3 regions of the Bradyrhizobium sp. 31Argb genome follow, and region 3 is predicted to be linked to each of the others. Evidence: riboswitches for the same ligand, from Rfam matches in the RefSeq annotation. Region 3 holds a riboswitch; each other region holds the start of a gene.
What was found. A riboswitch is a leader RNA that binds a small molecule or an ion and turns the genes downstream of it on or off. The one in region 3 is predicted to bind cobalamin.
Positions count from the first base shown of each region.

Region 1: it holds a riboswitch for cobalamin, as region 3 does, so the genes downstream of both, AAFX91_RS31960 (TonB-dependent receptor) here and AAFX91_RS00655 (DUF1636 domain-containing protein) in region 3, are expected to answer to the same signal.
Region 2: it holds a riboswitch for cobalamin, as region 3 does, so the genes downstream of both, AAFX91_RS25020 (TonB-dependent receptor) here and AAFX91_RS00655 (DUF1636 domain-containing protein) in region 3, are expected to answer to the same signal.

Region 1 covers NZ_JBEGDB010000240.1:6,409-10,433, reverse strand. The annotation lists gene AAFX91_RS31975 (ABC transporter substrate-binding protein) at 1-98, opposite strand, end outside; gene AAFX91_RS31970 (ABC transporter ATP-binding protein) at 98-871, opposite strand; gene AAFX91_RS31965 (FecCD family ABC transporter permease) at 868-1,842, opposite strand; cobalamin riboswitch at 2,025-2,222, shown strand; gene AAFX91_RS31960 (TonB-dependent receptor) at 2,334-4,025, shown strand, end outside.
Region 2 covers NZ_JBEGDB010000145.1:12,406-16,430, reverse strand. The annotation lists gene AAFX91_RS25025 (porin) at 1-444, shown strand, start outside; gene AAFX91_RS25020 (TonB-dependent receptor) at 464-1,714, opposite strand; cobalamin riboswitch at 1,799-1,999, opposite strand; gene AAFX91_RS25015 (hypothetical protein) at 2,026-2,844, opposite strand; gene AAFX91_RS25010 (CoA transferase subunit A) at 2,841-3,749, opposite strand; gene AAFX91_RS25005 (ABC transporter permease) at 3,746-4,025, opposite strand, start outside.
Region 3 covers NZ_JBEGDB010000002.1:21,434-25,458, reverse strand. The annotation lists gene cobW (cobalamin biosynthesis protein CobW) at 1-549, opposite strand, end outside; gene cobU (bifunctional adenosylcobinamide kinase/adenosylcobinamide-phosphate guanylyltransferase) at 563-1,087, opposite strand; gene AAFX91_RS00655 (DUF1636 domain-containing protein) at 1,084-1,533, opposite strand; cobalamin riboswitch at 1,644-1,825, opposite strand; gene cobT (nicotinate-nucleotide--dimethylbenzimidazole phosphoribosyltransferase) at 1,902-2,957, shown strand; gene cobS (adenosylcobinamide-GDP ribazoletransferase) at 2,958-3,740, shown strand; gene AAFX91_RS00640 (hypothetical protein) at 3,769-4,025, shown strand, end outside.

The sequences.
Region 1 (4,025 bases), on a different contig from region 3:
CTGCAGACGTTCATCGAGACGATGCGCGGCGCGCTCGCCGCAAGCGCGACAGTGGTGGACAGGGCGAACGCTGCAAGGAATGCAGCGAGGCGCCGCATCAGATCTCCGCCCACGGCACGATCACCGTCTCGCGCTGATATTCGGCGCGGAAGGCGCTGATACGAAACACGTCGGCCATCACTGCTTCCGACAGCGCGTCCGCGGGCGCGCCCTGCGAGGCGAGGCGGCCCTGCGACAGCACCAGCGCATGGTCGGCAAAGCGCGCGGCAAGGCCGAGGTCGTGCGTCACCACGATCACCAGCACGCCCTTGTCGGCTGCCGCACGCAACCCCTTCATGACGTCGATCTGGTGGCGCGGATCGAGCGAGGCGGTGGGCTCGTCCGCCAGGATGATCGGCGCCTCCACCGCAAACACGCGCGCCAGTGCGACGCGGCTGCGCTCGCCGCCGGAAAGCTCGGTGACGCGGCGCTCGGCGAACTCCATGACGTCGGCCGCCTGCATCGCCCGCACCACCGCCTCGACATCGCGCGGGGACAGCCGTGCCGGATCGGTGGCACCATGCGGATAGCGGCCGAGCGCGACGATGTCGCGCGCGGGCAGCGGCCAGTGCACCATGTGCCCTTGCGGAAGATAGCCGAAGCGTTTGGCCCGTTCGCGCAGCGGCAGCGCGGCGAGCGCCTCGCCACCCACCTTGATGACACCATCGGAGGGAATGAGACCGGCGAGCGCGCGCAAGAGCGTGGTCTTGCCGGCTCCGTTCGGACCGACCAGGGCGACGAGATGACCTGAGGCGAGTTGCAGCGACACGTCGCTGAGCACGCGGCGGCCGGCGAGCGCGACGTTAAGATGTTCTGCGACAAGCGCCGTCATGCGACGCCTCCGCCGAGCGCGCGGCGCTCGCGTACGATGAGATAGAGGAAGAACGGCACACCGATGATCGAGGTCAGGACGCCGACCTTGATGTCCGAGGTCGACGGGATGATGCGCACCGCGATATCGGCCGCGAGCAACAGCGCCGAGCCCGCGAGCGCGCTGGGCACCAAGAGCCGCGCCGGGTCGTGGCCGATCACGGGCCGCATCAGATGCGGCGCGACCAAGCCAATGAAGCCGATGGTGCCGGTGACCGCCACCGCGCCGCCGACGCCGAGCGCAACGCCTGTGATCACGAACAGCCGCAGGCGGCCGACATCGACGCCGAGACTTTGCGCGGTCTCTTCGCCAAGCGTGAGCGCACGGAAGGCGCTGGCCTGCGACAGCAGGATGGCCGCGCCGGCAACGATGAACGGCAGCGCCAGCGCGACATGCTGGAAGCTGCGATCCTCCAGCGAGCCGAGCAGCCAGAACGCGATCTCCAGCACCAGGAACGGATTGCTGGCGAGGTTCATCACCAGCGCCGTCGCAGCGCCCGCAAGGCTCGAAATCGCAAGCCCGGCGAGGATCAGGATCAACAGCCCCGCATTGCGGCCAGCGATCGCGAGCAGCACGAACACCGAGCCGAACGCGGCGATGATGGCGGCGACCGGCAGCGCGTAGGAGCGGACATCGGCCAGCCCGAGCGCGATCACCAGCACCGCGCCGAACGCCGCCGATTGCGGCGCGCCGAACAGCGAGGGCGAGGCTAAGGGATTGCGCAACAGGCCCTGCAGCGCCGCGCCTGACAGGCCGAGAATGGCGCCGATCGCGAACGCCAGGATGGTCCGCGGCAGGCGGATCTCGCGCACGATCACCTGCGTTACATCGCTGCCGCCACCGAACAACGCCTCGATCACCGTCAGCGGCGACAGCCGCACCGGGCCGGTGCCGAGCGAGATCAGCATCAGCACGGCAACCAACGCAATCATCGCAACGGTCGCCCCCAACCGCCGCCGCGCGGCGAGACCCGCCGCTATCGTGAAATCCTGTGCACTCATCGCGCCCTGCTTCTTGCAGCGAATTCGGTGGCAGACAAGCGACACCGGAACAAAAAAGCGTATTGGGGATGGGGCGCCGCAGTTTCGCCGGGATTGACTCGGGCGTCGCCAAAATCCTAGATGGCCCCGACGGTTCCTATCGGGATCAAAAGGGAATGCGGTACCGGGAAACTTCCCTCAAGCCGCGGCTGCCCCCGCAACTGTATGCGGTGAATCCTTCGTCTTATGCCACTGGGCGTCTCGGTCCTGGGAAGGCGACGAAGGGTAACGACCCGCGAGCCAGGAGACCTGCCGTCTTACGTGGTCACACGCGACGATGTCGGTCGGGGAGTACAGGCATTTGCTTCACCTGAAGCGCGAAACGCGATGGTGAGCCTCGGATCGCTGTGACGTGCCACTGACGTCATACCGAGGTCTCGCCGATGTTCTCTGCTATCACCGCCACCAAGCAACGCCGGGCACTCCTGCTCGCGTCGAGCATGCTGGCGCCCGCCTTGTACGTTTCTGCCGCGCAGGCGCAGGAAGCGTCCTCCGAACAATTGCCACCGGTCGAGGTCAGAGCGCCTGGCGACCACAACCGCACCCGTGCCAAGCCCGCTTCCGACGGCACTCCAGGCCCCCGGCGTCCCGCGCCGGGCCAGGTGCCGACCACCGCGCAACCGGCCGGCGGCGCGGGCTCGGGCGGCGGCGCCGCTAGCGGAGCTTCATCCGGTGGCAGCGGCGGCAGCCCGCAGTTCGCCGGCATCGTCGGGACGTCCTCGACCGTGATCACCGCCGACGACATCGCGCATTCGCCATCGCACACCTTGCCGGAGATCATCGCGCAGGCGCCCGGCGTGCAGCTTCAATCGCTCTATGGCGGCGTAAACGGCGCCAAGACCTCGGTCGACCTGCGCGGCTTCGGCGCGTTCGCCACCGCCAACACGCTGTTCCTGCTCAACGGGCGGCGCCTCAACGACATCGACATGGCGCAGGTCGATCTCTCGACCATCCCGCTGGATTCGATCGAGCGCATCGAGATCACCCGCGGCAACAGCGGCGCCGTACTCTACGGCGACAACGCGATCGGCGGCGTGATCAACATCGTCACCAAGACCGGCATCGGCGGCCCGCCGGTCTCGATCCGGGGCGAAGCCGGGTACGGCTCCTTCAACCAGCGCATGGCCGCGATCTCGACCGCGATGAATTCCGGGCCATGGTCGGCGTCGTTCTACGGCAACGGCATCAAGTCCGACGGCTACCGCGTGAACAATGCGCTCGACCAGCGCAACGGCGTCGGCAATCTCAACTACACGACGCCGGACCTGAAAGCATTCCTGACGGTGACCGGCGACGACCAGAAGCTGGGCTTTCCGGGCGGCCGGATCGTCGACCCATCCGCCGGCATCAACCAACTCGTCACCGACCGCAGGGGCGCCGCCACACCGTTCGACTACGGCAACCAGCAGGGCGCGAGCGCGACGGCTGGCTTCACCAAGACGCTTCTGAACGGCGTCGACCTGATCGTCGATGGCGGCTACCGCCAGAAGGACACGCAAAGCGGATTCTTCGGCGCCTCACCATTCATCAGCGCGACATCCACCTACAATGACGCCGCGCTGCAGACCTGGTCGATCACGCCGCGGCTGAGCATCAACAATTCGATCTTCGGGATTCCGTCGTCGATCCTGACCGGCATCGACTATTACGACGCGACGTTCAACCAGCAGCGCGGCGCGTTCCGGGGCGTGCCGCCGATCCATACCTACGACCTGTCGCAGCAGTCGCTCGCCGGCTATTGGATGCACACGGTCGGCCTATTGCCCACGACCGATTTCTCCTATGGCGCGCGGGTGCAGAACACCTGGCTCAACGCGCGCGACCGCTACGATCCGAACGCGCCGTTCGCCTTCGACGCGCAGGCGACGCCGCTCGACCAGAGCGAGACCAACTACGCGCTGCATGTCGGCGTCGAGCATCGCTTCACCGAAATGTTCTCGGTGTTCGCCCGCGCCGCGCACGCCTTCCGCACGCCCGATGTCGACGAGCGCGTCTCGACGGGTCCCGCGTTCGACGCCTTCTTCAATCCGCTGCCGCAGAATTTCCAGTTGAAGACCCAGACCTCGCATGACGTC
Region 2 (4,025 bases), on a different contig from region 3:
TATGCACCGGCTGGCTTGGCGGGTCCGTTGTTTGGTGCTGATGGGAAAATCCATCTGACGACAGCATGGGGCGTCCGTGGTGCGTTCAACCACAACTGGGATCCCTACTGGTCGAGCAGCTTGTTCGGCAGCTACTCCAGCGTGAGCTACGATAACACGGCAAAATTCTTCGTTTGCTCCACCTTCACTGCTGCCCGCCTCACAGCGACCAGTGCCGACTTCAGCTGTAACCCCGACTTCAACGTCTCGCAGCTCGGTACGATCACCCGCTGGACCCCGGTCAAGAACCTGACGTTCTCGGGCGAATTCATGTGGTTCCACCTCGACCAGAAGTTCACTGGCTCTGCTATCCTTACCCCGTCGGCGCCGATGCCGACCGCTCGGTACGACTTCAAGGACCAGGATACGTTCAGCTTGAACGTCCGCGTTCAGCGCAACTTCTGATCCTCGTTTCACACGAAACTTAATCAAGCCCCCCGGCAAGCGATTGCCGGGGGTTCTGTTTGCGCGACAGGGCTTTAGTATGCGGTGCAGTGAGGAGCGCTGCTGACTGAGATAGATCGACATCACGCCAGTGCCGACGGCTGGTCAGGTAGTAGAGTGTGTTCTGGACCTTGACTCCGTCCGCCGCGTCCCACTCGGTCTTGAACTGGCTCCAGTTATCCTGATAGCGGATCGCGCTGTCGAGCACGTTGTAGTTCTTGAACCGCAACGCGTCGTCGATTGCGCCGTTGATCAGCGGTGTGCCGAAATAGCGCGAGGGGCTTCGATTGCCGTAGTCGTTCGAGAGTGTGAAAGCGAGATTTTCGGCGGCCTGGACCCGCACCGCGGCCGAGATCGCCAGATTCGATGTCTCGTCGCGGTCAACCCAACCGTTCGACATGTTGCCGACGGCATTGACGCGATAGGATACGTTCGGATTGATCGGGCCGCCGCTATCCACTGCAATGCGTCGCGTCGTATTGGTATCGAGCGACATCTCGGCATCGTTGTAGGGCGTCGTGACGGGTTTTTTGGGGATCACATTGATGATCCCGCCAATCGCGCCTTCGCCGTACAGAACGGAGGCTGGCCCGCGCATGATCTCGATGCGATCCGCCGACCACGTATCGAATGGAAAGGTCACGGTTCCGGCACCAACATAGAGGCGAGTGCCGTCATAAAGCGTCATCACCGAATTGCTTCCGGTGAAGCCGCGTGTGCTGAACGAGAGGCCGCCATTACCGGGGGCCGGGCTTGCGGTAAAGCCCACTGCGTTCTGGGTGACCGCGTCCGTGATACTATGCTGGCCGCGTTCTGCGATGGTCTGCGAGGTGATCGTTTCGACGCTGGCGGGCGTTTGCAGTGGAGTGAGGTTGAGGCGGCTGCCACTCGCGTTCTGCTTGTTCAGGCTCAGCGTCGGCGATGGCGTGTCGGATGTTGCGATCGAGGGCGCGGCACTGCGTGCCGCTGCGCTCCGGCTCGACTGAGATCGCGCAGGTCGCGCTGCGGAAGTTGAACGCTGATGATTGAGACGCTTTGCCGGAGGCTTTTGCGGCTGGGTAACGCTGACCGGAGGCAAGACATGGGACGAATCAGGCTGCTGGGCCTTTGCAGAACAAGAGTGGAGCAGCACAATTGGGAGAAGGCATCCGAACGCGAGCGCAGCATGACGCTGCCTTGGGATAGTAACGATAGAGAGCACGAGCAGGCCTCGGTATGACGTCAGTGGCACGTCACAGCGAACGAGGTCTCGCTCGAACGTGCCTATGGCACGCTGGGCGAAAGCAATGTCTGTACTCCCCGACCGACATTTTCGCGTGTGACCACGGCTGACGGCAGGTCTCCTGGCTTGCGGGTCCTAACCTTTCGTCGCCTTCCCAGGACCGAGGCTCCCAGTGGCGTATGACGAAAGATTCGCCGCTTACAGTTGCGGGGGCAGCCGTGGCTTAGGGGAGAAGTCCCGCACCACGTTCCCTTTTGATCCCCGTCGAGGGGAACCGTCACTCGTGATCTACGGGGGTGTCTGAGCCGAAGTCAATCCTGTCATTGGGCCGGCATCAGGACACCGCGCGGATCCACGTCGCGGCGGAGGATGTGCAACTCTTCTGCTGTCGGCGCCTCGGTTTCGGGAATCGATGAAAGGTCGCCGAGGTCGAATCCGGTGGCGTCCTGCAGCTCCTGCCGGCTGACACCGCAGTGGATCGAGCGGACCTTCATGTGCCCGGCCTCGCGGTCGAAGTCGAAAAGACATTTGGGGGTGACGACCATGCAGGGGCCGCCCCAGTCAAGGCCGAGCTTCCTGCGCCCGTCGAGCCCTCCCGGGTAGCCGACGCCGGAGACGTAATCGACCTTCTCGACGAAGTTGCGCCGGTCATGGTGTGGCATCATCACATATTCGCGGCGGAACAGCGTCATGTGCTCGGGCTGCAGGATGGGGCCGACGAGGCGAACCTTGGGCCGGTCGTGCGGGCCGACGCAAACACTGTTGATGTTGCCGACGCGGTCCACCTGCACTGCACTGCTGAATCCGAAGCTTACATCGCCGCGTTTGAGCACGAACTGGCCCGGATAGTCGACCATCTGGGACTCGCACGGCAGGTCGCGCAGCATCGCGCTGTGCTCCGAGTCGGGCAGCCGGTCGATCTCGCTGAAGTCCGGGTTGTGGTAGCAGCCGGCGAGCAGGATGGTCAGGTTCGGCGCATGCATGCGCTTGGCGAGCTCCATGGCCGCAAGCGGGATGCCGGTCCCGAACAGGGCCGCCGCGGCGCCCGTGAGGAGACCCGTGAAGCCGACCTCGCGATCGGCAAAGCTGCGCGCCAGCGCGACGGCGAGCGTTTCGTTGAGGGTGGCGGGCGCGGTCATGCAAGGCTTCCGAGATCGGTGAGACGGGAAAGTTGGGCGGCGCCGAGCTTGTCCAGATAAGCGAAATGGTCTGCCGGCCGGCGGACCCAATCATCAAGGTATCCGGCGAAGGTGCCCTCGCTTGCAGAGGCCGCCACATAGGCATCGAGATGGGTATCGTCGGCGAGATATCGCCCCAGCGTAGGCGTCGGATGCGCGCCCCATGGGACCTCCACCACGGCGCTGATCCGATAGGAGGGCAGCTCCACGAAACGGGCATGCCGCTTGATGAAGGATTTCGGTACGATCTTTTCCGCCGTCACGATGACATGCTCGCACGAGCGGGCCATGAGCACGTCGCCGCTCTGCGGCAGCAGCCGCCGCGCCGGCGTTACGATGTTGCCCTGCTCGTCAGCCGCGATGGCGTGGATCACCACCACATCGGGATTTGCCGCCGGGAAAGCGTGCAGCCTGCGGCCGGTGATGGGGCAGGGGAATTCCTTGATCTCGTCGTTGTAGGTGACGACATCATTGCCGCCCAGAAACTTGGCCGGCCAGAAGTCGAAGCCATCCTGGTTGGCGCGGAAGCGGTCCCAGCAGGCCATCTCGGGATAGTCCACGACTTTGAGGCGTCCGCCTTCCACCGCGCGGCGATAGTTGCGTGCCAGGCCATGCTTCTCCAGCCCCACATAAGACGTTTCGACCTTCTTCAGGCAGCCGGCGCCTGCCAGCATGTCGACATCGAAGGAGTGAGCGGATCCGATGATCGTCAGGTCACGCCGGCCCTGGCGGATCAACTCGCGCACGAAGGCCATCGGTTTCTGATAGACGGCGAAGCCGCCGAGGGCGAGCCGGCAACCGTCGGGAACGCGTCCGGCGGCTTCCGCCAAGGTAATCAACTTCGAGGCAAGTGGAGCTTTGCTCATGCGAATCCGTCCGCACGTGTGCGCTGCCGGCGGAGCATGCTCCACCAGACGGCGAGGATGATGACGAGGCCCTGGGCGATCAGGAACACGATGGGGTCGATGCCGGCGAGAACCATGCCGTTGCGCAGCACGGCGACGAACATGACGCCGAGCACAGTGCCGATAAGGCGACCATAACCGCCATTCAGGCTTGTTCCGCCGACGATGACCGCGGCGATCACGTCGAGTTCGACGTGCTCGCCGACGGTGGCGCTGCCCGAGTTCAGCCGCGAGACG
Region 3 (4,025 bases):
GCTCTTGGAAAGGACCACGAGGTCGGCACAGGCGAGTTGATCCTCGAACACTTCTTCGATCGGGTCGTCGTGATCAATCTCTTCGTCCGCGGCACGCTGAGCCCCGACGGCCTGTTCGTCGAGCACGACGCGCCCCCCGGACAGCGCCAGCGCATCGACGACCGTCACGACGCCGTCGACGGTCGCGCGCGTGCGGACCGCAGGCCATGCGAACGCTTTCAGTAGTGGCTGCGGCAGCGCGAGTCCGGAGGTCTCGATCACGATCGCATCCAGCGGTTCGTCGCGTGTCAGGAGCGTGTCCATCGTCGGAATGAAATCGTCGGCGACGGTGCAGCAGATGCAGCCGTTGGTCAGCTCGACGATATCGCCGGGCGCACAGGCCTTGGCCGCGCATTCCTCGACAAGACCGCCGTCGAAACCCGCATCTCCAAACTCGTTGACGATGACGGCGATGCGGCGACCGTCGGCTTGCGTTAGAAGCGAGCGCAACAGCGTCGTCTTTCCGGCCCCGAGGAAGCCAGTAAGCACGGTAACTGGAACACGAGACATATTTCAGGACTCCTTAAGAGGAACGTTTGAGCCACAGCGGAAGGCCGGCCGCGACGAACACGACGTTGGGAACGACCGAGGCGATTACTTGATTGAGACGGCCCTGCGCATCGCGGAATTCGCGGCCGAGCCTGGTTTCAGGCACGATGCCGAGACCGACCTCGTTCGACACCAGGACAACAGGGTTTGCTGCTACGCTAAGAAACCGCGCGAGCCCTTTCGTCTCGACATCGGGGTCACGCCCTGCGAGCATCAGGTTGGAGAGCCAGAGTGTCAGGCAATCGACCAACACCGCGCAGCCGGGCCGCGATACCTGTGTCAAGGCATCAATGAGCGCCAGCGGCTCCTCCACGGTTGTCCAATCCGACCCACGCCGGCCGCGATGATGCGCGATCCTGTCCTGCATCTCTCCGTCGCCTGCGGTCGCCGTTGCCAGATACACGCGTGCAAGGCCGCTTTCGGCAATCATCCGCTCGGCAAAAGCCGATTTGCCCGAACGTGCGCCCCCCAGCACCAGCGTGGTCGAGAGATCAGTCATTTCGGAGCGCTGCCATCCTCGGGCGACCAGCGGGCGGGCGGCAGCCGCGCCACCATTCCCTTGCGCAGGATTTCGGCGCGCTCGCGCCACGGCACCAGGCCGTAGGTCGACTTGCGATAGGAATCGACGAAAGACACGACGGCACTAGCACCCTCGGGCTGGAGGTCGCCGAACAGGAACGTGTAACCATCCGAGCTCGAAACCGCGACCGTGGTCGGCCGCTTGCACACGCTCAAGCACTGCACGCGCCGGACTTGAACGGCAGCATCACGTTCGCTTGTAGCGATCCGGATCGCGTCGAACATGGCAGGGCCAGCCAGGACGCCCTCTGACGTCTTGCAGGTGACGCATACGCTCACGATGACAGAACCGCCAGGCGCGGTCGCAGGCAAAGCTTCGTCCGGGCGAGTATCAGCGTCTTGCTGATCGACGTCGTTGCGATCCATCACAATGCTCAAGTCAGGGCCATGACGGCCGCGAGCTTTGTTGGATCGCGTTCGACGGTGGAACGACCATCGAACTCATTCCGTCCGGTGCACCCCGCCCGACGAACCTCCAAAGCACAATACGCGATGGCAGGTCTCCTGGCTCGCGGGTCGTCGCCTCTCGCCGCCTTCCCGGTCATCCCAGTGGCTTCGGCTTTGGCTCGCCGCTTACAGTTGCGGGGGCAGCGTCGGCATTGCACCGGCTTCCCTTTTTCACCTTCCCGAAGGAAGGACCATCGCCGCCACGCTAGCTGTCCCCGCGACGGCGGTCAACCGCAGTTGACCTGCCCGTTTCCTTCGGCCACTTAAGGCGCGCGCACGAGGAGCCCATGACCTTCCAAATCCCATCTGACTGGCAAATCCCCGCGATCGCTCCAATCGATCAGACGCTTGCCGCAACGATGCGCGCGCGAATCGACGGCAAAGCCAAGCCGCCGGGATCGCTCGGACGAATCGAAGATTTGGCTGTGCAGCTCGGCACGATCACCCATCCGTCGGCCGCAGCGCTGCAGAACGCCGTCCTGCTCGTGTTCGCTGGTGATCACGGGCTGACGGAAGAAGGCGTTTCGCAATATCCGTCCGCCGTGACGGCCGCGATGGTAAGGACCTATCTCGCAGGTCGCGCCAGCGCCAACGCCTTTGCGGCCGCCTCGGATGTCAGGATCCGCGTCGTGGACGCCGGCGTCGCCAGCGAACTGCCTTCCCATCGCGACCTCCTCGCCATCAAGATTCGGGCCGGCACCGCGAATTCTGCGCGCGAGGCGGCGATGTCGGCCCAGGAAGCGCGCAAGGCGCTCGCGGCCGGCTTTGCCATAGCTTTCGGTGAAATCGATGATGGCGCCGACATCATCGCGCTCGGCGAGATGGGAATAGGTAACACGGCGTCTTCGGCGCTTCTGGTGCATCGGCTGGCGCCCGCTCCGCTGGATGACTGCATCGGCGTCGGCGCCGGCCAGGACGAGCCGGGCATGGCGCGCAAGCGCGCTGCCATCCACAAGGCGGCCAATCGTAGCGATGCCACGGCGCCGTTCGAGGTGCTCAGGGAATTCGGCGGCCTCGAGATCGCCATGATGGCGGGCGCAGCGCTTGGCGCAGCGGCGCATCGTCGTCCTGTCGTCATCGACGGCTTCATTTCGTCCGCTGCCGCCCTTGTTGCCGTCAGGCTGGCGCCGGCGACGCGCGACTATTGCGTGTTCGCGCATCGGTCGGCCGAAAAGGGTCACGACATCGTGCTCGCGGCGCTTCAGGCACGGCCGCTACTCGCTCTCGACATGAGACTTGGCGAGGGTACCGGCGCGTTGCTGGCCGTCCCGCTGGTACGGGCCGCGTCCCGCCTGCTGACCGATGTCGCCGACCTCAGCGACGTGCTGGAGGGAAGGATCTAGATGCGCCTGGATCGTTTTCGCGACGCGGTCCGATTCCTTACGATCATCCCTGTCGGCGCTTCGAACGATGCGCCTGATTCCGAGTGGCTGGTCCGCTCGTCGCAATTCTTCCCGCTGGTTGGTGCGATCGTGGGTCTCGTTTCGGCGGCGACCCTTGTGCTCACAGCCCTCGTGTTGGGGCCAGTCATCGCGGCGCTCCTGGCGGTGTTGGCAAGTGTCCTTCTCACCTGCGGATTGCACGAGGATGGCCTGGCCGATACCGCAGACAGCTTTGGCGGCGGCTGGACGGTCGAACAGCGTCTCACCATCATGAAGGACAGCCGGATTGGAACCTATGGCACGCTTGCGCTGATTTTCGCAATTGCATTGCGCGTCGCGGCGCTCGCCGAGATGCCGGCCTGGATTGGCGCGGCGGCGCTGATTGCGAGCGGAGCCGCCGGCCGCGCCGTGGTGCTGCCGATCGTTGGCTGGATGAAATATGCAGGCAACACGTCCGCGATGAAGGTGGCCTATACGCCCTCTCCGCTCCGGGCAGGCGAAATCGGCTTCGCAACGATTGTGGCGCTGCTCGCACTGACGCCACTTGCTGCGGCCTCCGGTACGCATGCCCCAACCGCGCTTATTGTCGGCATCGCTTACGGTATCGCACTGGCAGTTGCGGTCACGCTGTGGTCGCGACGGCTGATCGGCGGCTATACCGGCGACGTGCTCGGGGCCATCGAGCAGGTGTTCGAGGTCGGCTTTCTGCTCGGCGTTGCCGCCGTCATCCGGTCGGCCATGTGATCTGCGCCCATGTTCGAGTGAGTCATCGGTGTCTGACAAGAGCGAACCGATCTGGCGAAGCGACATCGATTCATCGGCATTCCGTCCCACCGGACACATGGGTATATGCGTCATGCACCGGCGCGCATTCCGGACGCTGCTGGGTTACACGCCTTCGCCACGGCAGTGCATCGACTTCTACCTGATACACCGCGATTCGTTCGAAGCGGCGGCCCACGCCAAGCTGATCGCCAGAAGCATCCGAGAAACGGAGAACTTTCATCTCACGAGCCGCGACATCCGTCG